4 regions of the Nonomuraea sp. NPDC049655 genome follow, and region 1 is predicted to be linked to each of the others. Evidence: riboswitches for the same ligand, from Rfam matches in the RefSeq annotation. Region 1 holds a riboswitch; each other region holds the start of a gene.
What was found. A riboswitch is a leader RNA that binds a small molecule or an ion and turns the genes downstream of it on or off. The one in region 1 is predicted to bind cyclic di-AMP.

Region 1 (5,312 bases):
CCGCACGCCGGACGTCACCGGCAGCGTCGCGTGCACCGTCGACGGCCTGCGGATCGCCTGCGACCTGCAAGGAGACACCGGCGAGCAGGTGGCGGCGCTGTCGGCGGCGCTGCTCGCGATGAGCGGCCGGATGCTGACCATGGCGGGCCGCGGGGCGTTCGAGGAGACCCTCGTGTCCGGCACCGCCGGGTTCGTGGCCTTCTACGCCGCGGGCCCCACGATCGTCCTCACGGTTCTGGCGGGACCCGGCGCCAACGTCGGGCTCCTCCGGCTGGAGGGCAGGAAGACGGCGGCCTCCGTGGCCGCCGTGGCACGCAAGCACTGACCATCCCCACCGAAGCGGAGGAAAGCATGGCAGGCATGGACGTCTCCCTCAAAGAGATGATGAGCATCGACGGCACGATCGGGGCGGCGATCGTCGACCACGGCAGCGGCATGGCGCTCGGCACGCTCGGCGGCTCGAAGGAGCTGGACCTGCAGGTCGCGGCGGCGGGCAACACCGAGGTCATCAAGGCCAAACTGCGCACGATGGACTCGCTGGGCCTCAAGGACGGCATCGAGGACATCCTGATCACGCTGACCGCCCAGTACCACATCATCCGCCCGCTGACCGGCCGCAGCGGCAAGGGCCTGTTCCTCTACCTCGCCCTCGACCGCAACCGGGCCAACCTGGCCCTGGCCCGGCACATGCTCAAGGTCATCGAGGAGAAGCTGGAGCTCTGACCGGCCCGCGCAGCGAGGCTCCGCGGCGGGTCACGCGGCGGGTCACGCGGCGGGCTCGGGCCGGGCGGGCGTCGCGGAGCCGGTGTGGGCGGTGATCTCGGCGACGATCGCGGGCCAGAGGGCGCGAGGCAGGTCGTGGCCCATGCCGGGGTAGGTGACCAGGCGGGCGCCCGGGATGGCGGCGGCCGTGGCCCGCCCGCCGGCGAGCGGCACGAGCTGGTCGTCCTCGCCGTGGATGACCAGCGCGGGCACCTTCAGCCCGCCCAGCGCGGACGTGCGGTCGCCGGAGGCCATGATGGCGGCGAGCTGGCGGGCCGTGCCGGCCGGGTCGTGGCAGCGGTCGAAGGCGAGCCCGGCCAGCCTGGTGACGCGTTCGCGGTCCAGCTCCCAGCCGGGGGACCCGAGCACGGCCCAGGTCGTCAGCGCGCCGGCGACGACCCCCTCGCGGTCGGTCGCGGGCTTGGCGAAGAGCACCGCGGTGGCCGCCTCGGTCGGCGGGGCCGCCTGCGGGCCGGGCGTGGACATGATCGAGGTCAGGCTCAGCACGCGAGCGGGGTGCCGGATGGCCAGCGCCTGGGCGATCATCCCGCCCATCGAGGCGCCGACGACGTGCGCGGCGGGCAGGCCCAGGACGTCCATGAGCCCGGCGCTGTCGTCGGCCAGGTCGTCCAGCACGTACGGCGAGGGCGCGCCCCATGCGGGCACGCCCTCGTCGTGGAGATGGGTGGACAGGCCCGCGTCGCGGTTGTCGAACCTGACGACGTGGTGACCCTGCTCGGCCAGGAGTTCGCAGAACTCGTCGTCCCAGTGGATGAGCTGGGCGCCGAGTCCCATGATGAGCAGCAGGGGCCTGCCCGCGGGTGAGCCGAAGCTCTCGTAGGCGATCTCGATGCCGTTGGCGGCTGCGCGCTGGATCACAGCGACCAGAATGTCATTCTAGTCGCGAGGCGTAAAGAGCGGTCTGTCCGGAGATCAGTCGTTGAGGAGCTTGCGCAGGCGCTCGCCGCCGAGCACCACGCCGCCGCCGGCCAGCACGAGCACGCCGGCCATGACGGTGCCGCCCATCGCGACGGTCTTCCCGACCTGGCCGCCGGCGGAACCGGCCGCGTCCTCGGCGGGCTTGTCGGCCAGCACCTTGGGAGGCTCGGCCGGGTTGTCGTCGAACCTGCCCCACGCGCCGGTGGAGAAGGCCACGGGGTAGTTCTTCTTGCCCTTGCCGTCGCCCCACTTGGTGATGACGTAGTCGATCTTGATGTGGCCCTGGCCGCCGTTGCCGTCCACGCCGAGCGTGTCGGGGTTGAAGGTGCCGCCGGTCAGCTCGGCGAAGGTCTTGGCGTCGAGGTCGAGCATGACGCCACGGCTGGAGGGCTCGCCGGGGCCGCGGTCGCCCACGAAGAACGGCATCTTCTTGCCGTTGTAGGTCACGTAGCCCTCGGTCATGAGGGGCCAGCTCGGGCTGGCGGCCAGGCCCTTCTGCATGGGCTTGCCGCTGGCGGGGAGGCCGGTGTCGCCGGCCCGGCCGGAGGAGTCGTCCCAGAAGTAGGAGGCCTTCGTGGAACCCTTGAGCAGGATCTTCTGGTCGTCGCCGGTGTCGGCGTGGGCGCCGGTGGCGGAGATCGTCAGCGCGCCCATGGCGGACACGGACAGCAGGGCGAGAGAGCGCAGGCCAAATCGAGACATGAAGCAGTGAAGTCCTTCGCGAGGGGACAGGGGGAACGCGCGTGACTACGGTGCGTAACCGGGCAGAGCGCCGAAAGGGTGGTTACGCGGCGCGTGGGGGAAGTCAGGGAAGAGACCGCTCAGCAGGCGGTCGTCACTACACTGTCCGGGGGTACGACGAGGTGGTACATGCGTGAAGTCCTCTCCATCTCGCCTACCGGGTTAGCTGACGGGTTCGGGCGTGGAGATGCCCTACCGGCACATGGCCGGATTCACCCCAATGAGATGGGTCCCCGGTTCCCGACAAGTCGGGATTCGGCGCCAGCTGTCGTCCCTCTCCTGGTAGGGACTACGCCACCAGCTGGTAATTGGTTAAGACGGTACCCAGAGATTCGGACAAATACAAACGAATCGTCATGAACCGGGTAAAGATCTACCTATCGAGGTAAAGAGAAAGGGGGCACGGCATGCCGTACCCCCTGCTAAATCGGACCTTTCAGCCGCCGCTCTTGCGCCTGAAGGATCTTTTACTCGCTGCCGGACCGTGCGCCCCGTGGATCTTCGACGGGTCCACGCCCCTGCCACCCGCGGCCGAGTCGGCCTGCTGCCCGCGCTTGCGTTCCAACGCCTCGCGGAACTTGCGCTTCATCTCGTCCTCGGGAGTCTCGCTGACTTCCGGCTCCGGTGTTTCCGCCATGAGGACCTCCTGGTTCTGGGGACATCCACAGCTTCGCACGACGTCGCTTACGACGCGAAACCGGCCTCCACTCTGCTTTCCGCCGCGGGCGCCTGCTCCAGCCGCCTGCCGGGCATCATGACCAGCGCGACCAGGGCGATCACCGCGCCCGCCACGCCCAGCGACGGGATGACCACGGCCGCCGCCGAGGCGTGCGCGGCCGCGAGCCCGTGGACCGGCGCGTCCGTGGTGATGACCGACGTGTACGCGGTGCCGGCCAGCGCCAGCGCCACCGAGCCGCCGATCTGCCGGAAGAAGGTGAGGTTGGCCGAGGCCGTGCCGATGTACCGCGGCGCGACGGCCTGCTGCACGGTCACGGTCAGCCCCGACAACATCGGCCCCATGCCGAGCCCGAGCAGCGCCATCCACCCGGCCAGCAGCAGGCCGTCGGTGCGCACGGTGAGGTTCAGGCAGAGCAGGCTGCCGGCCACCAGCAGGAACGGCGCCCCGACCAGCCACGGCTTGTACGTGCGCGTCCTGGACATCAGCGTGCCCATGAGCGCGCTGCCCGCCACCATCGCCAGCGTCATCGGGTAGATCCTCAGCCCGGACTCGGTGGCGCTGACGCCCAGCGCCTGCTGGAAGTAGCGCGGCAGGAACACCACGCCGGCGTACATGCAGAAGGCGGTGAAGAACGAGGTCGCGTTGACCAGCGTGTACGTACGGTCCCGGAACAGGTGCATCGGCATGACCGGGTTCGCCGCCCGCAGCTCGACCAGCACGAACGCGGCCAGCAGGACCAGCGCCAGCAGGATCGGCCCGGCCACGGGCGGGGAGGTCCAGGAGTTGCCGTCCAGGCCCTTCTCGGTCAGGCCGAGCAGCAGGGCGCTGATGGCCACGCTGAACACCGCGATGCCCGCGTAGTCCGGCCGGCCCCCGCCGCCGGTGCCCGGACGGAACGGCAGCCGCAGCACCACGATCGCGATCAGCACGATCCCGAGCGGCACGTTCACGTAGAAGGCCCACCGCCAGCTCGCGTGGTCGGTGAACAACCCGCCCAGGAAGGGCCCGGCCAGGTACGTCAACGCCATCACGCCGCCGAGTGCGCCCTGCACGCGGGCGCCGTTGCGTCCGGGCGGGAACATCTCCATCACCAGGGCCAGCGACAGCGGCAGCAACGCGCCCGCGCCCAGCCCCTGCACGGCGCGGAAGGCGATGAGCTGGGTCATGTCCTGGGCGAGCCCGCACAACGCCGATCCGACGACGAACACCGACATCCCGACGAGCAGCAGCGGCTTCCTGCCGTGCTGGTCGGACAGCCTGCCGTACAGCGGCACGGTCACGGTGGAGGTGAGCAGATACGCCGTGACCACCCAGGTGTAGAGCCGGGTGCCGCCCAGCTCGCCGGTGATGCGGGGCAGCGCGGTGCCGACGATCGTCTGGTCGAGCATCGCCAGGAACATCCCGCCGAGCACCGCCAGCAACACCAGCCCGTTGCCCTTGGTCTTCATGTCATTAGTCACAGGTGAAGATTGATATGTAAGAGCTGACATGTCAAGCCTTCGCTATGCTGGCGGGCATGTCCCTGCGGATCGCGCTCCTCGGCCTGCTCGCCACCAAAGGCCCGGCCAGCGGCTACGACCTGGCCAAGAAGTTCGAGCACTCGCTCAACCACGTCTGGCAGGCGGGGCACACGCAGATCTATCCGGAACTGGTCAAGATGGCCGCCGACGGCCTGGTGACGGTCGAGCACGAGGGCGCCCGGGGCCGCAAGATCTACGCCATCACCGCCGAGGGCCGCGCGCTGGTCACCGAGTGGCTGGTCGGCCACGACCCGTCGGCGACCGTGCGCAGCGAGACCGCCCTCCAGGCGTTCCTGCTGGCCCTGCTCGACACCGGGCAGGCCGTCGCCGTGGTCGAGCGCATCAAGGCCCACTTCCAGGCCCGCCTCGCGACGCTCGACTGCCGGCCCGGGGGCCTGTTCGGCCAGTACGCGCTGTCCCTCGGCCTGCACCAGGCGCGCTCCGGCATCGCGTGGGCCGACGAGACCCTGGCCGCCCTGCGGCACGAAGGGTAAAACGGAACTCTGCGGTTCCTGGTGTTGCGTTGGAGAAGCGCCGGATATACACCCAGGCATGATGCTCAACCTCCCAGTGCGGCGATGAGCCTCCTGGGTCGTGACCTGGCGATCGACCTCGGCGCGGCCGGCACGAGGATCTACGCCAAGGGCAGGGGCATCGTGCTGGACGAGCCG
Region 2 (5,312 bases), on a different contig from region 1:
TGTCTGACCACTCTGTTTCCCCCAGCCGGTGGATGGCCTTGCACGACCCGCCTCAAGGTAGCCCGGCCTGCTTAAGCCGCAAGAAACGACACGTGAACAATGGAGGGTATGAACTCGCTGATGCTCAACACCGACGGTGTGCAGATACCACAGCTCGGCTTCGGCGTCTGGCAGGTCTCTGCCGACGACGCCGAGCACGCGGTGACGGCCGCGCTGCGCGCCGGATACCGGCACATCGACACCGCCGCCGCCTACGAGAACGAGGAGGGCGTCGGCCGGGCCGTGCGCGCCGCCGGGGTGCCACGGGAGAAGGTGTTCGTCACCACCAAGCTGTGGAACGGCGACCACGGGCGCGCCGAGCAGGCCTTCGACGAGAGCCTGGCCCGTCTGGGCCTCGACTACGTAGATCTTTTCCTGATCCACTGGCCGGTCCCGGAGCAGGACAGGTATGTGCAGGCCTGGCGGGGGCTGGAGAAGATCTACCGGGACGGACGGGCCAAGGCCATCGGGGTCTCCAACTTCACGGTCGCCACCCTGACCCGGCTGATGGAGGAGACCGACATCACGCCGTCGATCAACCAGATCGAGCTCCACCCGTACTTCCAGCAGCGCGAGATGCGGGCCTTCCACGAGGCCAACGGCATTCTGACCGAGGCGTGGAGCCCGCTCGGGCAGGGCAAGGGGCTGCTGGCCGACCCGGCGCTGCGCGTGCTGTCGGAGAAGTACGGCAAGACGCCCGCCCAGATCGTGCTCCGCTGGCACCTGCAGCTCGGCAACGTGGTGATCCCCAAGTCGGTCACGCCGTCGAGGATCGAGGAGAACATCGACGTGTTCGACTTCATCCTCGACACCGAGGACATGGCGGCCATCGGCGCGATGAACGCGGGGCGGCGGATCGGGCCCGACCCCGACTCGTTCAACCTGACCTGAGCGCTCTACGATCTCGGTCGTGCGAGATTTCACCTGGGGAATAGCGGCGACCGGCGGCATCGCGCGTACCGTGGGAGCGGCCATCGTGGCCGAGCCCGGCATGCGGGTGGCCGCCGTCGGCTCGCGGAGCCCGCTCAGGGCGCGGGCGCTGGCCGACGAGCTGGGCGCGGAGTCGGCCTACGGCTCCTACGAGGCCCTGTGCGCCGATCCGGCCGTCGACGCGATCTACGTCGCCACGCCGCACGCCCAGCACCTGGAGGTGGCCGAGGCGGCCATCGCGGCGGGCAAGTCGGTGCTGTGCGAGAAGCCGCTGGCGGCCGACGTGGCCGACGCCGAGCGCATGGTGGCGCTGGCCCGCGCGGCCGGGGTCTTCCTCATGGAGGCCATGTGGATGCGCTTCAACCCGCTCATCCAGCGGGTGGCGGCCGATCCGCGCTTCGGCGAGATCCGGTCGGTGCGGGCCTCGTTCGGCTTCGCGCTGCCCTACGACCCCGCCCATCGGCTGTGGGCGCCGGAGCTGGGCGGCGGGGCCCTGCTCGACCTGGGGATCTACCCGTTCGGGCTGGCCCAGCTGCTGCTCGGCATGCCCGCGGAGCTGCGCATGGCCGGCTCGCTGGCGCCCAGCGGCGTCGACGCCGAGGCCGGCGGGCTGCTGCTGTACCCGGACGGGCGGCGCGCCCTGGTGGACGTGTCGCTGCTGGCCCATCACGCCAACGACGCGAGCGTGGTGGGCACGTCGATGCGGGCCGACATCCTGGCGCCGTTCTGGGCGCCGCGGCGGGTGCTGCTGTCGGGGCCGTCGATGGAGACGGAGGAGCTGGTGCTCGACCCGGCCGACAACGGTTACGCGGGCGAGCTGCGCGAGGTGCGCGCGGCCACGATCGAGGGCCGCACAGAGAGCGCGATCATGCCGCTTGACGAATCCCTTGCCATGATGGGGCTTCTGGCCGAAGCGCGGGCGCAACTCTCCTAGCTGGACCTTTAGCCACTTGCCTTGCTCTTGCCCGATGTATTACCTTGTGGGGCATCTCGCGGCAGACGTCCGGTTTGTCCGGCTTTGTCCAACCATCGCAAGACATTTCACAGGATCGTCCTGTGACCGCTGAATCCGCCTTCGGGCGGAACCGGGGACCCACGTCCTTTGGGGTGAATCGGCACTTCGGTGCCGTAGGGCAGCTTCCACGTCCGAACCCGTCAGCTAACCCGGTAAGCGGCATGGAAGCAAGGAGTCAATGCCCTCGATGGCCACGCACCGTCCCATCCGTGCCCCGAAGATCACCTACGCTCACGCCGCGCTCGGCGCGGCCATCCTCGCCTCCGCCATCGGCGCCCACGCCACCGCCGCCGCCGCCGACAGCGCCGGCCCGGCCGCCGCGGCCGGGCACTCGGCCGTCGCGCCGCAGACCGCCGCCCAGACCCGCAAGGCGGAGGAGACCCAGGTCAACGTCACCGCCCAGCAGGTGCTGGCGATGGCCAAGGCCCAGGTCGGCACCTCCGAGAACGCCTACGGCGGCGGCACCAAGTTCCAGAAGTGGTACGCCGACTCCCAGCGCGCGGCGGAGACCATCGCCCGCGACGGCGGCACCCGCGCCATGTACCTGAACGCCCCCTGGTGCTCGATCTTCGTCTCCTGGGTCGGCGAGCACACCGGCGCCCGCCCGCAGGTCGGCTGGGACGCCTGGACCGTGGCCCACGCCAAGTGGTTCGCCGCCAACGACCGCTGGGGCGCCGAGGCCAGGCCCGGCGCGGTGGTCTTCTTCTCCTGGGGCGGCAGCAAGAGCCTGGACGCCATCCAGCACGTCGGCTTCGTCGTCAAGGACAACCAGGACGGCACGATCTCCACGATCGAGGGCAACACCGGCAACGGCAAGGTCGAGGAGCGCGTCCGTCCGAAGTCGCAGGTCGTCGGCTACGGATACCCGCAGTACGCGAGCTGACCTTCCCCCGCTCCGAGCGCGCGTCCCCGTACGAGGGACGCGCGCTCGCCGCGTCTCAGGGCCGGACCGCCAGCAGCGAGTACAGGATCGGCAGGTGCGAGTCCCCGAACGGGAACCGGTACCGGCCGTCCGCGCCCTCGGCCAGCAGGCCGCGCGGGTCCATGTCGGTCTCGACGTGCTCGCCCAGCTCGGCCACCGTGAACCCGGCCCGCGCCGCCGCCGTGACGATCTCGCCCACCGAGTGCGGGTACTCGACCGCCTCGTGGGCCTCGGTCACCACCGCGGCGTCGGCGTACGTCCCGGTCACCGTCTCCCGGTGGGCCTGGCCGCCGCCGTAGGGCCAGTCGGCCACCAGCGGGTCGAGCGAGGACACCGTCTCGTAGGCCGGATGCAGGTCGACCAGCACCAGCCGCCCGCCCGGCCGCAGCGCCATGGCCGCGCCGCGCATCCAGGCGTCCAGGTCGCCGATCCAGCACAACACGCCGTACGTGGCCACCGCCAGGTCGAAGCCGCCGGCCAGCGACTCCGGCAGCCGCTGCGTGTCGGCCTCGACGAACGTGGCCGCCAGCCCGGCCCTGGCCGCCAGGTCGCGGGCGCGCGCGACCGCCACCGGGGAGAAGTCGACGCCGGTCACCCGCGCTCCGAGCCGTGCCCAGCTCAGCGTGTCCAGGCCGAAATGGCATTGCAGGTGGAGCAGGTCCCGGCCGGCGACGTCGCCGGCCAGGCGGCGTTCAAGCGGGTAGAGGGTCTGCCGGCCGGCGAGGAAGGCGTCGACGTCGTAGAACCGGTCGGCGGAGGTGGAGCCGTGGACGCGGGCGCGCTCGTCCCAGAGGGCCCGGTTGGGGACGGGGGCGTCTTGTGCGGGTTGGTGCATGGGGCGAGGATGGCACATCGGCCACCCGGCCGCACGACCGGTACGGTGCCCTGGAAGCGGACGGTCCGCGCCCGCGTGTCGATCCGGCCGGCGCCCGTTCGACGCTTCGGCGAGGCCGGCTCCGCCCCGGGGCCGCGGACGGAAGGGACGGCAGGATGAAATTCATGATCGTCGGCAAGGCCAACGGGGAGACCGAGGCCGGGGCGCTGCCCAGCCAGGAGCTCGTCGACAACATGCACGCCTACAACGAGGCGCTGGCCAAGGCCGGGGTGCTGCTGGCCGCCGAGGGGCTCTACCCGAGCTCGCAGGGCGCGCAGATCGCCTACAGCGACGGCCGGGCCACGGTGATCGACGGCCCGTTCGCCGAGGCCAAGGAGCTGATCGCGGGGTTCTGGCTGATCCAGGTGAAGTCCAGGGAGGAGGCTCTGGAATGGGCCATGCGCGTGCCCGTCCCCGAGGGCTATGACGGGATCGGCCTGGACGTGTGGCGGGTGTACGACGCCTCCGACGCGCCCGACGCGGCCTCGTCCGACCCGGCGGAGGTCGAGCGGGAGAAGGCCATGCGCCGGCGTCTGGGCGGGCGGGAGAGCTGACCTCGGCTTGCGGACCCCGGACGGTGCTGGTGTCATGAGCCGGTGATGGCTTCCGACACCCACCGGGCGATCGAGGCGGTCTGGCGGATCGAGGCGCCCAGGCTCATCGCCGGCCTGGCCGGGCTGGTCCGCGACGTCGGCCTGGCCGAGGAGCTGGCCCAGGACGCGCTGGTCGCGGCCCTGGAGCAGTGGCCGGAATCCGGCGTGCCACGCAACCCGGGCGCCTGGCTGATGACGGTGTCCAAGCGCCGCGCCGTCGACCTGATCCGCAGGAACGAGCGGATGTCCCGCAACCTGGCCGAGCTGGGCCACCGGCTGGAGACCGCCGGGGAGCCGCCCGAGCCCGACGAGATCGAGGACGACCTGCTGCGGCTGGTCTTCACCGCCTGCCATCCGGCGCTGTCGATGGAGGCGCGGGTGGCCCTGACGCTGCGGGTGCTCGGCGGCCTGAGCACCGACGAGATCGCCCGCGCGTTCCTGGTGCCCGAACCGACCGCCGCCCAGCGGATCGTGCGGGCCAAGCGCACCCTGGCCGACCGGAAGGTCCCGTTCGAGGTGCCGCAGGGCGCCGAGCTGGCCGGACGCCTGTCGTCCGTGCTGGAGGTCATCTACCTGATCTTCAACGAGGGGTACTCGGCGACCGCGGGCGACGACTGGATGCGGCCCGGCCTGTGCGAGGACGCGCTGCGGCTGGGCCGGGTACTGGCCGGGCTGATGCCCGCCGAACCCGAGGTGCACGGGCTGGTCGCGCTCATGGAGATCCAGGCGTCCAGGGCGGCGGCCCGGGTGGGCCCGTCCGGGGAGCCGGTGCTGCTGCTGGAACAGGACCGCACCCGGTGGGACCGGCTGCTCATCGGCCGCGGGCTGGCGGCCCTGGCCCGAGCCGAGAGCCTGGCCGAGGAACGGGCCGCGAGCCTGGCCGCGGAGGGGGCCGCACGCCTGGGCGAGGAGCGGGCGGGCGTGGCGGGGGCGTACACG
Region 3 (5,312 bases), on a different contig from region 1:
GCCGTGACGTCGAGCCCGTCCAGGACGGTGCCCGCCAGGGCCGTCAGCAACTGGGTCGGGTGCCCGCCCGGGGCGGTGGCCAGCGTGCCGGCGCTGCGCAGGTCGGCCACGTCGTCGTTCTCGGCGGCCAGCCGCCGCTGCCCGGCGAGGATCTGCGGCAGGCAGAACATGTCGAGCTCGGTGGTGACCCCGTACCGCAGGGCCTGGGCCAGGCTGCCGTCGAACACGTGGGTGTGCGCGTCGATCAGGCCGGGCAGCAGCGTCCTGCCCGTGCCGTCCACCTCGGCGTCGGCCGGGTGGCCCGCGCCGCTGCCGACAGCGGCGATCAGGCCGTCCTCGATCATCACGTCGGCCGTCGCGACGGTCTGCTCGCCGTCGAACACCCTGACGTCGCGGATCAATGTACGCATCGAAGCTCTCCCTTGTGAGTCGTGACGCCACCACAGAGGGGCAACCGGCCGGGAACTGTGACATGAGTGGCATAGATCACGCTTGATGCCTTCATGTCACAATCGCCACGCATCGGGGCTCTTCGGTTACGACAGACGAGGAGGCACGCCATGACACCGACCCCGCGGCACCCCGCCGACGCCGCCACCGAGCAGTTCCTCGGCTACCGGGAACTGCTGTTCTCCGTGGTCTACAACATGCTCGGCAGCGTCGCCGACACCGAGGACGTGCTGCAGGAGGCGTGGCTGGCCTGGTCCGCCCGGCACCGCAGGCCGGACGCCGGACCGGTGGAGAACGTCCGGGCCTACCTGGTGCGGATCGCGGTGAACCAGGCGCTCGCCCGGCGGGCGGACCTGAGCCGTCGGCAGGAGACCTACGTCGGCCCCTGGCTGCCGGAACCGCTGGTCACGGCCCCCGACAACACCGGAGGCGCCGCCGAGAGCGGGGAGTCGTTGTCGATGGCGGTGCTGGTCGTGCTGGAGACCCTGTCACCGCTGGAACGAGCGGTCTTCGTGCTGCACGAGGTGTTCGGATTCAGCCACCCGGAGACGGCCGACATCCTCGGGCGCACGCCCGCGGCGGTCCGGCAGCTCGCGGCCCGCGCGCGCCGCCACGTCCACGCGCGCCGTCCTCGTCACCGGACCCAGCCCGACGTGCACGCCGAGGTGACCGAGCGGTTCGCCGCGGCCGCCCTCGGCGGTGACCTGCGGGCCCTGCTGGAGGTGCTGGCGCCGGAGGTGACCTTGTGGACCGACGGCGGCGGCAAGGGACCGGCCACCAGCCTGCAGCCGGTCCACGGCCGGGACCAGGTGGCGGCGCTGTTCATGTCCGTCGCCGCGACGCTGACCCCGGGCGCGGTGGACCTGCGTTACCGGCGGGTGGCCGGCGACCCGTGCGCGCTCGTCTTCTCCGGTGACGGGCCGCTGGCCGTGGTCGTCGTCGATCTCACGCCCGAGGGCGACCGGATCGCCGCCGTCTACTCCGTCACCAACCCCGACAAGCTCACCGGCATCCGCTGAGCCGCCGGTCCGCGGCTAGTTCATCGAGATGTGCACGTGGTCGTAGTGGTTCTCGGTGATGCTGCCGCGGTCGGACATCGAGCGCCAGCCCGAGCCCTGGTTGATGCGCTGCTTCCAGATCACGTACTTGACGCCCAGCTTGGCCTTGTTCTTCAGCGCCCAGTCGGCCAGCCGGTCGCCGAGGGCGTTGTTGACGGCGCTCGGCATGGTGCCGCCCGTGCTCATCATGAAGTCGCAGGCCCGGCCGAGCGGGTGCTCGCCGCTGGAGCCGGACCGGAAGCAGCCCACCTCGTACGGCAGCGAGAAGTTCTTCTGCACCTGCGCGCGCATCAGCCGGGTGCGCGGCGTGATGTTGTCCGAGCCGGCCGGCAGCTCGGGCGCCCAGCTCCCGTCGGACTTCTTGCCCGGCCCGAACGGCACCAGGTCCTGGAGCTTCTTCTTGATGTCGTCGATGACGTCCTGGGCGTCGTCGCGCTGCTCGGCCACCTCCGCCGTGCCCGCCTTCAGCTCCGTCGCGAGCGCGGCGGCGGCCGTGGCGGCCTTCTTCTGGTCGTCGCGGGCCTTGGCCACGCTGTCCACGACCGCCTGCTGCTCGGCGGTGAGCTGTTCGAGCACGGCCGCGCCGCCGCCGTCCGGGGTCATCATGAACGCCGGCAGGGAGGTGTCGCCGTTCTGGTAGCGCAGCCGGGCGATCTCGGCGACCCGCTGCTCGGCCGTGGCCAGCGCCTGCTCGGCGGCGGTGAGCCGCTGCTGGGCCGCGGTGGCGGCCTGCTGGGCCTTGGCCAGCTCGACCCGCTTGAGGTTGTACGTCTCGATGAGCTTGTCGACCTTGCGGTTGAGCTCCTTGAGCTGGGCCCGCAGCTGCGCCTCGGACGGCTTGGGCGCGGCCGCCACGGCGGCTGCCCCGGAGACCGAGGCGGCGGCCGGATGGACGAGCAGGGCGGTGGCGGTGATGAGACCGACGGCGAGACTCGCGGGGGACGAAGCCGCCACGTGGTTGTTCCTCTCCCTCTGCCGGCCGGGTTAGCTGACGGGTTCGGGCACGGGAGCAGTCCCTACCACTTGCGCGGATTCACCCCGGATGCGATGGGTCCCCGGCTCCCGGGCAACACGCCCGGGATTAGGCGTACAACGACCGTTATGGCCGATGTCTAACGGGATATTAGTGGTAGATCACGAGTCATGCGACTTTAATGAGAAACCAATTAGTGATCAATTCGTGATCGCAACATGCGTGCCGCCTCCTCCGGCAGCACGTCGTTGACGAAGGCCCCCATGGCCGACTCCGAGCCCGCCAGGTACTTCAGCTTCCCGGGCGCCCGCCTGATGCTGAACAGCTCCAGGCGCAGGTAGGCCAGCTCGCGACCGTACCGCACCGGCGCCTGGTGCCAGGCCGAGATGTACGGCATCGCGACCCCGAACAGCGCGTCGAGCGCCCGCAGCACCGAGGTGTACAGCGGCGCGAACGCGGCCCGCTCCTCCTCCGACAGCGCCGCCAGGTCGGGCACCTGCCGGTGCGGATACACGTGCACCTCGAACGGCCAGCGCGCGGCGGCCGGCACGAACGCCGTCCAGAGCTCGTTGGCGGCCACCACCCGCGTGCCGGCGGCCTGCTCGGCGGCCAGCACGTCGGCGAACAGGTTGCCGCCCGTGTGCCGAGAGGCGGCCCCCAGCTGGAGCTTGGTGCGCGGGGTCACGTAGGGATAGGCGTAGATCTGCCCGTGCGGGTGGGGGAGCGTGATGCCGATCTCCTCGCCCCGGTTCTCGAAGCAGAACACCTGCTCGACACCCTCCATGCCGGACAGCTCGGCCGTGCGGTCGGCCCACGCCTCCATGACCAGCCTGACCTGCGCGTTGGAGAGCCTGGAGAAGGAGGAGGAGTGGTCGGAGGTGAAGCACACCACCTCACAACGTCCGACACCCGGCCGCACCTCACTCAGGCCGCCGACATCCCCGTAAGTCCCAAAATTTCCGGAGAAAGAGGGGAAGCGGTTCTCGAACACCACCACGTCATAGTCATGGGCCGGGATCTCCGACGCCCGCGTGGCGGATGACGGGCACAACGGGCACTCGTCGGCCGGCGGCAGGAACGTCCGCGTCTGCCGGTGGCCGGCGATCGCGATCCACTCCTCGGTCAGCGGGTCGTAGCGCAGCTCGGAGGCCACCGGCCGCGGATCGAGCGGCCGCCGGTCGATCGCGCTCCGGTCGGCGTCGTCGCGCCGGTCGAAGTAGATCAGCTCTCGGCCGTCTGCCAGGTGGGTGATGGTGCGCTTCAAGGCGTGCCCTCCGCGATGATCAGTTCTCCGGCCCGTTCGGCCAGCTCGGTGCGTGCTTCCTCGGGCAGCCCCGCGTCGCTGATGACCACGTCGGCCTCGGTCAGCTCGGCGATCGTGCTGATGCCGACCGTGTTCCATTTGGTGTGGTCGGCGGGGACCACCAGCCGGTGCGCCGCGGCCACCAGCTCCCTGTCGGTCTCGGACTCCAGGAGGTTGGGCGTGGTGAACCCGGCGCGCAGGCTCATGCCGTGCACCCCGAGGAAGAGCGTGTCCACGTGCAGGCGGCGGATGGCCGCCACCGCCACGGGGCCGACGAGCGCGTCGGAGGGCGTGCGCACGCCGCCGGTCAGCACGACCGTGCGGTCGGCGCGCGGGTTGCGGTGGAAGACCTCGGCGACGGGGATCGAGTTGGTGATCACGGTCAGCTCGGCCACCGCGACGAGGTGGTGGGCCAGCGCCCACGTGGTGGTGCCGGCGGAGAGGGCCACGGCGGTGCCCGGCCGTACGAGGGTGGCCGCGTGCCGCGCGATGGCCTCCTTCTCCTGCTGCTGGCGGGCGGACTTGGCGGTGAAGCCGGGCTCCTCGGTCGAGCCGGGGCCGAGGGCCGTCGCGCCGCCGTGGACCTTCTCCAGCAGCCCGCGCTCGGCCAGCACCTCAAGGTCGCGGCGTATCGTCATGTCGGAGACGCCGAGCTCGCGCACGAGGTCGGCCACCCGGACGCCGCCGCTGCTGCGTACGCGTTCGAGGATCGTCTGCTGACGCTGCTGTGCGAGCACGCCCACCCCTTCCAACAGATTCCACCAAATTATGACACGAGTTTGTTGAGGAATGTTAGGTCGCGGCGTATCGCTTGTGCGGCCCGCGGGCAGGGGAGACCTTGTAGGTCACGATCCCGACCGTCGGAGGTGAGCCCATGGCGAAACGTGCACGCAAGGGCAGGGCGCGCAAGAAGAAGAAGGCGAACCACGGGAAGCGCCCGAACGCGAACTGAACACGGGTGGCCGCGGATCTCGCGGCCACCCGTGTCATCTCAGCCGGGCAGCTCGCTGAGCGCCTGGTCGAGGCGCTCCTGCGGAAGTGAGTAGTCCTCCAGTTCGCCGGCCAGGTGGCGGTCGTAGGCGGCCAGGTCGAAGTGGCCGTGCCCGCACAGCGCGGTGAGGATCACCTTCTCCTCGCCGCTCTCCTTGCAGCGCAGGGCCTCGGCGATGGTCTCGGCCAGCGCGTGCGTGGGCTCGGGGGCCGGGACGATGCCCTCGGTCCGCGCGAAGCGCACACCCGCCTCGAAGCACTCGCTCTGGGTACGGGTCACCGCCTCGAACAGCCCCAGCTCGTACATGTGGGACAGCAGCGGCGCCATGCCGTGATAGCGCAGCCCGCCGGCGTGGATCGGGTCGGGGACGAAGGAGTGCCCGAGGGTGTGCATCTTCAGCAGCGGCGTCAGCCCGGCGGTGTCGCCGAAGTCGTAGGCGTACACGCCGCGGGTGAACGACGGGCAGGCGGCCGGCTCGACCGCCCTGAACCGGGTGCCGATCCGTCCGGCCAGCTTCTCCCGCAGGAAGGGGAAGGC
Region 4 (5,312 bases), on a different contig from region 1:
AGAAGCCGATGCCGAGCAGCAGCTTGGCGGCCGGGACGCCCTTGCTCTTGAGCTTCTGGATGGCGTTGTCGGTGTAGAAGCCGGGGATCGGGATCTTGTCCCAGGTGGTGAGCGGGGAGTGCGGGGCGGTCGGGCCCTGCGCGTCCCAGCCGCCGAAGAAGTCGTACGTCATGACGTTGTACCAGTCGACGTACTGGGCGGCGCCGCCGTAGTCGGCCGCGTCGATCTTGCCGCCGTCGTTGCCGTCGGCGGTGATGGCCGCGGTGACCAGGTTGTTCGCGCCGAAGCGGGAGCGCAGCGCGGACATCACGTTCTTGAACGCCGCCGCGCCGCTGGTGTCACAGGTCAGGCCGCAGGCGTTCGGGTACTCCCAGTCGATGTCGATGCCGTCGAAGACGTCGGCCCAGCGGGGGTCCTCCACCAGCTTGTAGCAGGAGTCGGCGAAGGCCGTCGGGTTCTGCGCCGCCTGGCCGAAGCCGCCGGACCAGGTCCAGCCGCCGAAGGAGAAGAGCACCTTCAGGTTGGGGTACTTCTTCTTCAGCTTGCGCAGCTGGTTGAAGTTGCCGCGCAGCGCGCCGTTGTCCCAGGTGTCGGCGACGCCGTCGACGCTCTCGCCCGCCTGGTAGAAGCGGTCGTAGTCGGCGTAGCTGTCGCCGATCGTGCACTGCCCGTTCTGCACGTTGCCGAACGCGTAGTTGATGTGGGTCAGCTTGGCCGCCGAGCCGCTGGTGTCGATGTTCTTGACGTGGTAGCCGCGCTGGTAGATGCCCCACTGGACGAAGTAGCCCAGCACCTTGTTGCCGCCGCCACCGCCGCCGCCCGTGGTGGTCGCGGTGATCTGGTTGCTGTCGGCCGAGCGGTTGCCCGCCGCGTCACGCGCGCGCACGGTGTAGTTGTAGGAGGTGTTGGCGGTGAGGCCGGTGTCGTTGTACGTGGTGCCCGTGACGGTGGTGACCAGGGTGCCGCCGCGGTAGACCTCGTAGCCGGTGACCGCCACGTTGTCGGTGGAGGCGTTCCAGGCCAGCGAGACGCTGTTGTTGCTGACGCCGGTCGAGCGCAGGTTGCCGGGGACCGACGGCGGTGTCTTGTCGTCGCCGCCACCGCCGCCGGTGGTCGTCGCGGAGATCTGGTTGCTGTTGGCCGAGCGGTTGCCGGCCGCGTCACGCGCGCGCACGGTGTAGCTGTAGGCCGTGTTCGCGGTGAGGCCGGTGTCGTTGTACGTGGTGCCCGTGACGGTGGTGACCAGGGTGCCGCCGCGGTAGACCTCGTAGCCGGTCACGGCCACGTTGTCGGTGGAGGCGTTCCAGGCCAGGGCCACGCTGGTGTCCGTGACGCCGGTCGAGCGCAGGTTGCCCGGCACGGACGGCGCGGTCGTGTCGCTGCCGCCGCCACCGGAGACCTTCCACAGCGCCGCCACGTTCGGCGGCTCCCAGCCGGGCTGGGAGGTGTGCGCCTGGAGACAGACGTAGTCGACGCCGTTGTAGGTGACGACCGTGCCCGCCGTGTAGGCGGTCCACGGGGCCCAGGCCGCCGCGTACGCCACCGTGCTGGCGGAGGCGAGCGCTGGGGCGGCCACGGCCGCGGTGAGAGGCAGGGCCAATGCCGCCATTCCCGCCAGGACCTTGCTCAGAATGGTGTGCTTCATGTCGCTCCGACATCCGTTGGGGGGGTGTGTGGGGAGTGGGATGGGAGACTTCTGGGGAAACTATTAGGAAAGTTTCCTTTAAGTTGTGAATCGACGGTAGCTTCTGCCTGGGGGAGCGTCAATACGTATCGGTCAGGCGTCCGTAATCGTGCCGGTCAGACCCTGGACGCGCCCGTTCACGAGGGGATAACGGTTCAGGAACGGGGGCTGACGGCGAGGTGAGCCGTGGCTCAGCATTGGAGCGTGGCAGGAATCTCCGCCTGGCGGCGGACGCCCACGCGACGCGGGCCCTACGTGGTCCGCGCGGTCGCGGAGTTACGGTCCTGGCCGTCGCTGAACGTCAGCGGCACCGGTCAGCAGGTCACCTTCGCCGTACACGGAACCGAGATCCTGCGCCTGGCCGGCCGGGACGAGATCCACGTACGGCTCACCGCCCCCGCCATCGGCCGCCTGGAGCCGTACCTGCGGGCGTGCGACCAGGTCCATGCCTGCCGCGACCGCGCCTGGGTCGCCGTGCAGGTCGACGCCGAGCCCGATCTGGAATTGTTGCTGGCGCTCACGAGTGTGGCGATAAAGGCGCACGTGGCGTGAACCGATTCGGTGCGTAGCGTTTCTCCCACGCACCGTCGAATTCATTGCCGCCATTTGCCTGGGAATTACTCGCCGGGTAGCTTGGTTGTACACAGCCGAACGGGGAGTCGTCCCAGGTAGGGATGGCATTGCCTGGGAATTACCCAAGCGGGACCCGTGTTGTACAGAGTCGATGCGGACATCCCCGCATCCGGGCGTCGCACATATACCTTCAGGCCCTTTCCCGGGCCCGGGAAGACGATGCGTCAGCCCTTTGCCTGACCAAGAGACCGCTGAATCCGCCTGTGCGCGGAACCGGGGACCCATGTGTCCAATGGGGTGAATCGGCACCGTGGTGCCGTAGGGCAGCTTCCCGCCCGAACCCGTCAGCTAACCCGGCAAGCGGCACGGAAGCTCAAGGAGTAACACCCTCATGGCCAAGCACCGTCTTCACCGTGCCTACAAGCTCGACCTCGCCAAGATCGCTCTCGGCGCGACCGCCGTCGCCGGCGTGCTCGGCACGCACGCGGCAGTGAACGCCGACACCGCCACCGCCACCGCCCACACCGCCACCCAGACCGCCAAGGTCGCCGGCGTGGCCGCCCAGCCGCGCGTCGCGCAGAACCGCGCCGCCGACGAGAGCGCCAAGGGCAAGGTCAACGTCACCGCCGCCCAGGTGCTGGCCACGGCCCGCGCCCAGGTCGGCACCTCCGAGGACGCCAACGGCGGCGGCACCAAGTTCCAGAAGTGGTACGCCGATTCGCAGCGCGCCGCCGAGACCGCCGCGCGTGACGGCGGCAACCGCGCCATGTACCTGAACGCCCCCTGGTGCTCGATGTTCGTCTCCTGGGTCGGCGAGCAGACCGGCGCCCGCCCGCAGGTCGGCTGGGACGCCTACACCGTGACCCACGCCAAGTGGTTCGCCGCCAACGACCGCTGGGGCACCGAGGCCAAGCCGGGCGCCGTCGTCTTCTTCTCCTGGAGCGGCAGCAAGAGCCTGAGCGACATCCAGCACGTCGGCTTCGTCGTCAAGGACAACGGCGACGGCACGATCTCCACGATCGAGGGCAACACCGGCAACGGCAAGGTCGAGCAGCGTGTCCGCCCGACCTCCCAGGTCGTCGGCTACGGCTACCCGTCGTACGCCGCCTGATCCTGCCAAGCGAAGAGCGCATTCCCCGCGGGGAGTGCGCTCTTTCGCGTTTCAGGGCCGCCGGTGGACCAGGACCGCCGCGGCCTGCCCGGCCGAGCGGGCCGCGCCCGCCTCCTCGGAGATCATCGCGGTGACCGTGGCGCCGTCGATCAGGGTGAGCAACTGCTCGGCGAGCAGGCCGGGGTCTCCGGCTCCGGCCTCCTCGGCGAGCGAGCGCAGGTAGGCGCGCAGGCGCTCCTTGTGCTCGCGCACCGCCGTGCGGACGGCGGCCGAACCGGCGCCCAGCTCGGCGAAGGCGTTGGCGAACCCGCAGCCGCGGAAGTCGTCCTCGGTGAACCAGCGTTCCAGCCACGCGAAGACCGCCGGGATGCGGTCGCCGGCGTCGGCCACGTACGCGGTGAGCGAGGCCATCCAGCGTTCGTCGCGCCGCCGCAGATAGGCCACGACCAGCGCCTCCTTCGACGGGAAACACTGGTAGAGGCGTTTCAGCGAGACGCCGGAGGCGGCCCGGATCTCGTCCATGCCGACCGCCTGCACGCCGCGGCGGTAGAACAGGTCGCCCGCGGCGTCCAGCAGCCGCTGCTCGTGATCCATGACACCCCTCCAGGTGCTTGCCGCGGAGAACGATCGTTCTCTACGCTAGCGCACAACCCGGGAGAACGCCCGTTCTCTCGATGAGAGGACCGCCCATGACCCGCCCGCCCGTCCCGCCGTTCACCGAGGAGACCGCCCGGATCAAGGTCCAGGCCGCCGAGGACGCCTGGAACACCCGCGACCCCGACCGCGTCGCGCTCGCGTACACCGAGGACTCCGTGTGGCGCAACCGGGGCGAGTTCGTCACCGGCCGCGCCGAGATCGCGGAGTTCCTGCGCCGCAAGTGGGCCCGCGAGCTGGACTACGCCCTGCGCAAGGAGCTGTGGGCGGTCACCGGCGACCGCATCGCCGTGCGCTTCCAGTACGAGTCCCGCGACGCCGCCGGCCAGTGGTGGCGCAGCTACGGCAACGAGCAGTGGGAGTTCGACGCGTCGGGGCTGATGCGCCGCCGGGAGGCCAGCATCAACGACGTCGCCATCACCGAGGAGGAACGCCGCATCTTCGGCTCCCGCCCGCTGTCCGAGCACGGCGTGGACGTCCTGGGCATCCGCCACGCGGAGATCGCCGGGGTAAGGTCGGAAGGCCGATCGTAGGAGGTCTGACATGGCGGTCTTGCTGCTGGGCACCCTCGACACCAAGGGGGAGGAGTACGCCCTCGTCCGCGACCTGATCGTCCGGGCCGGCCAGGGCGTCGTCCTCATGGACACCGGCGTCATGGGCGCCCCGGCGCTGGCCGCCGACGTGCCCGCCGAGGCCGTCGCGCGGGCCGCGGGCACGGGCCTCGATCGGCTCAGGAGCGCCGGCGACCGCGGCGCCGCTCTCGCGGCCATGGCGGCCGGGGCCACCGCCCTGGCCAAGGACCTGCACGCCCGCGGCGAGCTGAGCGGCGTGCTCGCGCTCGGCGGCAGCGGCGGCTCCTCCATCGCCGCCGCCGTCATGCGGGCGCTGCCCGTCGGCCTGCCCAAGCTGCTCGTCTCGACCATGGTCAGCGGCGACGTCTCGGCCTACGTCGGGGAGACCGACGTGACGCTCATGTACAGCGTCGTCGACGTCGCGGGCGTCAACTCCGTCTCCCGCCGCATCCTGACCAACGCCGCCGCCGCGATCAGCGCGATGGCCGCCTCCTACGACGCCGGCGCCGAGCCGTCCGGGGAGGACAAACCGCTGGTCGCGGCCACGATGTTCGGCGTCACCACGCCCGCCGTCGACGCCGCGCGGGCCCGGCTGGAGTCCCTGGGCTACGAGGTGCTGGTCTTCCACGCCACCGGCTCGGGCGGCCGGGCCATGGAGGCGCTGGCGGCCGGCGGCCACTTCGCCGGGGTGCTCGACCTGACCACCACCGAGCTGGCC

Region 2: it holds a riboswitch for cyclic di-AMP, as region 1 does, so the genes downstream of both, ACIBQ6_RS04425 (CHAP domain-containing protein) here and ACIBQ6_RS07695 (hypothetical protein) in region 1, are expected to answer to the same signal.
Region 3: it holds a riboswitch for cyclic di-AMP, as region 1 does, so the genes downstream of both, ACIBQ6_RS49225 (hypothetical protein) here and ACIBQ6_RS07695 (hypothetical protein) in region 1, are expected to answer to the same signal.
Region 4: it holds a riboswitch for cyclic di-AMP, as region 1 does, so the genes downstream of both, ACIBQ6_RS23015 (CHAP domain-containing protein) here and ACIBQ6_RS07695 (hypothetical protein) in region 1, are expected to answer to the same signal.

What each region holds. Positions count from the first base shown of each region.
Region 1 is NZ_JBITLS010000002.1:506,396-511,707, forward strand. It holds gene ACIBQ6_RS07680 (roadblock/LC7 domain-containing protein) at 1-325, shown strand, start outside; gene ACIBQ6_RS07685 (hypothetical protein) at 352-723, shown strand; gene ACIBQ6_RS07690 (alpha/beta fold hydrolase) at 766-1,641, opposite strand; gene ACIBQ6_RS07695 (hypothetical protein) at 1,696-2,403, opposite strand; cyclic di-AMP (ydaO/yuaA leader) riboswitch at 2,579-2,713, opposite strand; gene ACIBQ6_RS07700 (DUF5302 domain-containing protein) at 2,879-3,079, opposite strand; gene ACIBQ6_RS07705 (MDR family MFS transporter) at 3,127-4,581, opposite strand; gene ACIBQ6_RS07710 (PadR family transcriptional regulator) at 4,638-5,135, shown strand; gene ACIBQ6_RS07715 (rod shape-determining protein) at 5,220-5,312, shown strand, end outside.
Region 2 is NZ_JBITLS010000001.1:953,200-958,511, reverse strand. It holds gene ACIBQ6_RS04440 (hypothetical protein) at 1-11, opposite strand, end outside; gene ACIBQ6_RS04435 (aldo/keto reductase) at 109-930, shown strand; gene ACIBQ6_RS04430 (Gfo/Idh/MocA family protein) at 950-1,903, shown strand; cyclic di-AMP (ydaO/yuaA leader) riboswitch at 2,021-2,158, shown strand; gene ACIBQ6_RS04425 (CHAP domain-containing protein) at 2,172-2,867, shown strand; gene ACIBQ6_RS04420 (class I SAM-dependent methyltransferase) at 2,923-3,741, opposite strand; gene ACIBQ6_RS04415 (YciI family protein) at 3,897-4,334, shown strand; gene ACIBQ6_RS04410 (RNA polymerase sigma factor) at 4,380-5,312, shown strand, end outside.
Region 3 is NZ_JBITLS010000026.1:12,360-17,671, reverse strand. It holds gene ACIBQ6_RS49235 (amidohydrolase family protein) at 1-410, opposite strand, end outside; gene sigJ (RNA polymerase sigma factor SigJ) at 561-1,469, shown strand; gene ACIBQ6_RS49225 (hypothetical protein) at 1,485-2,462, opposite strand; cyclic di-AMP (ydaO/yuaA leader) riboswitch at 2,468-2,606, opposite strand; gene galT (galactose-1-phosphate uridylyltransferase) at 2,675-3,745, opposite strand; gene ACIBQ6_RS49215 (DeoR/GlpR family DNA-binding transcription regulator) at 3,742-4,521, opposite strand; gene ACIBQ6_RS49210 (50S ribosomal protein bL37) at 4,659-4,736, shown strand; gene ACIBQ6_RS49205 (TrpB-like pyridoxal phosphate-dependent enzyme) at 4,776-5,312, opposite strand, start outside.
Region 4 is NZ_JBITLS010000007.1:44,953-50,264, reverse strand. It holds gene ACIBQ6_RS23025 (glycosyl hydrolase family 18 protein) at 1-1,645, opposite strand, end outside; gene ACIBQ6_RS23020 (luciferase family protein) at 1,889-2,236, shown strand; cyclic di-AMP (ydaO/yuaA leader) riboswitch at 2,497-2,634, shown strand; gene ACIBQ6_RS23015 (CHAP domain-containing protein) at 2,649-3,368, shown strand; gene ACIBQ6_RS23010 (TetR/AcrR family transcriptional regulator) at 3,420-3,962, opposite strand; gene ACIBQ6_RS23005 (nuclear transport factor 2 family protein) at 4,058-4,555, shown strand; gene ACIBQ6_RS23000 (Tm-1-like ATP-binding domain-containing protein) at 4,566-5,312, shown strand, end outside.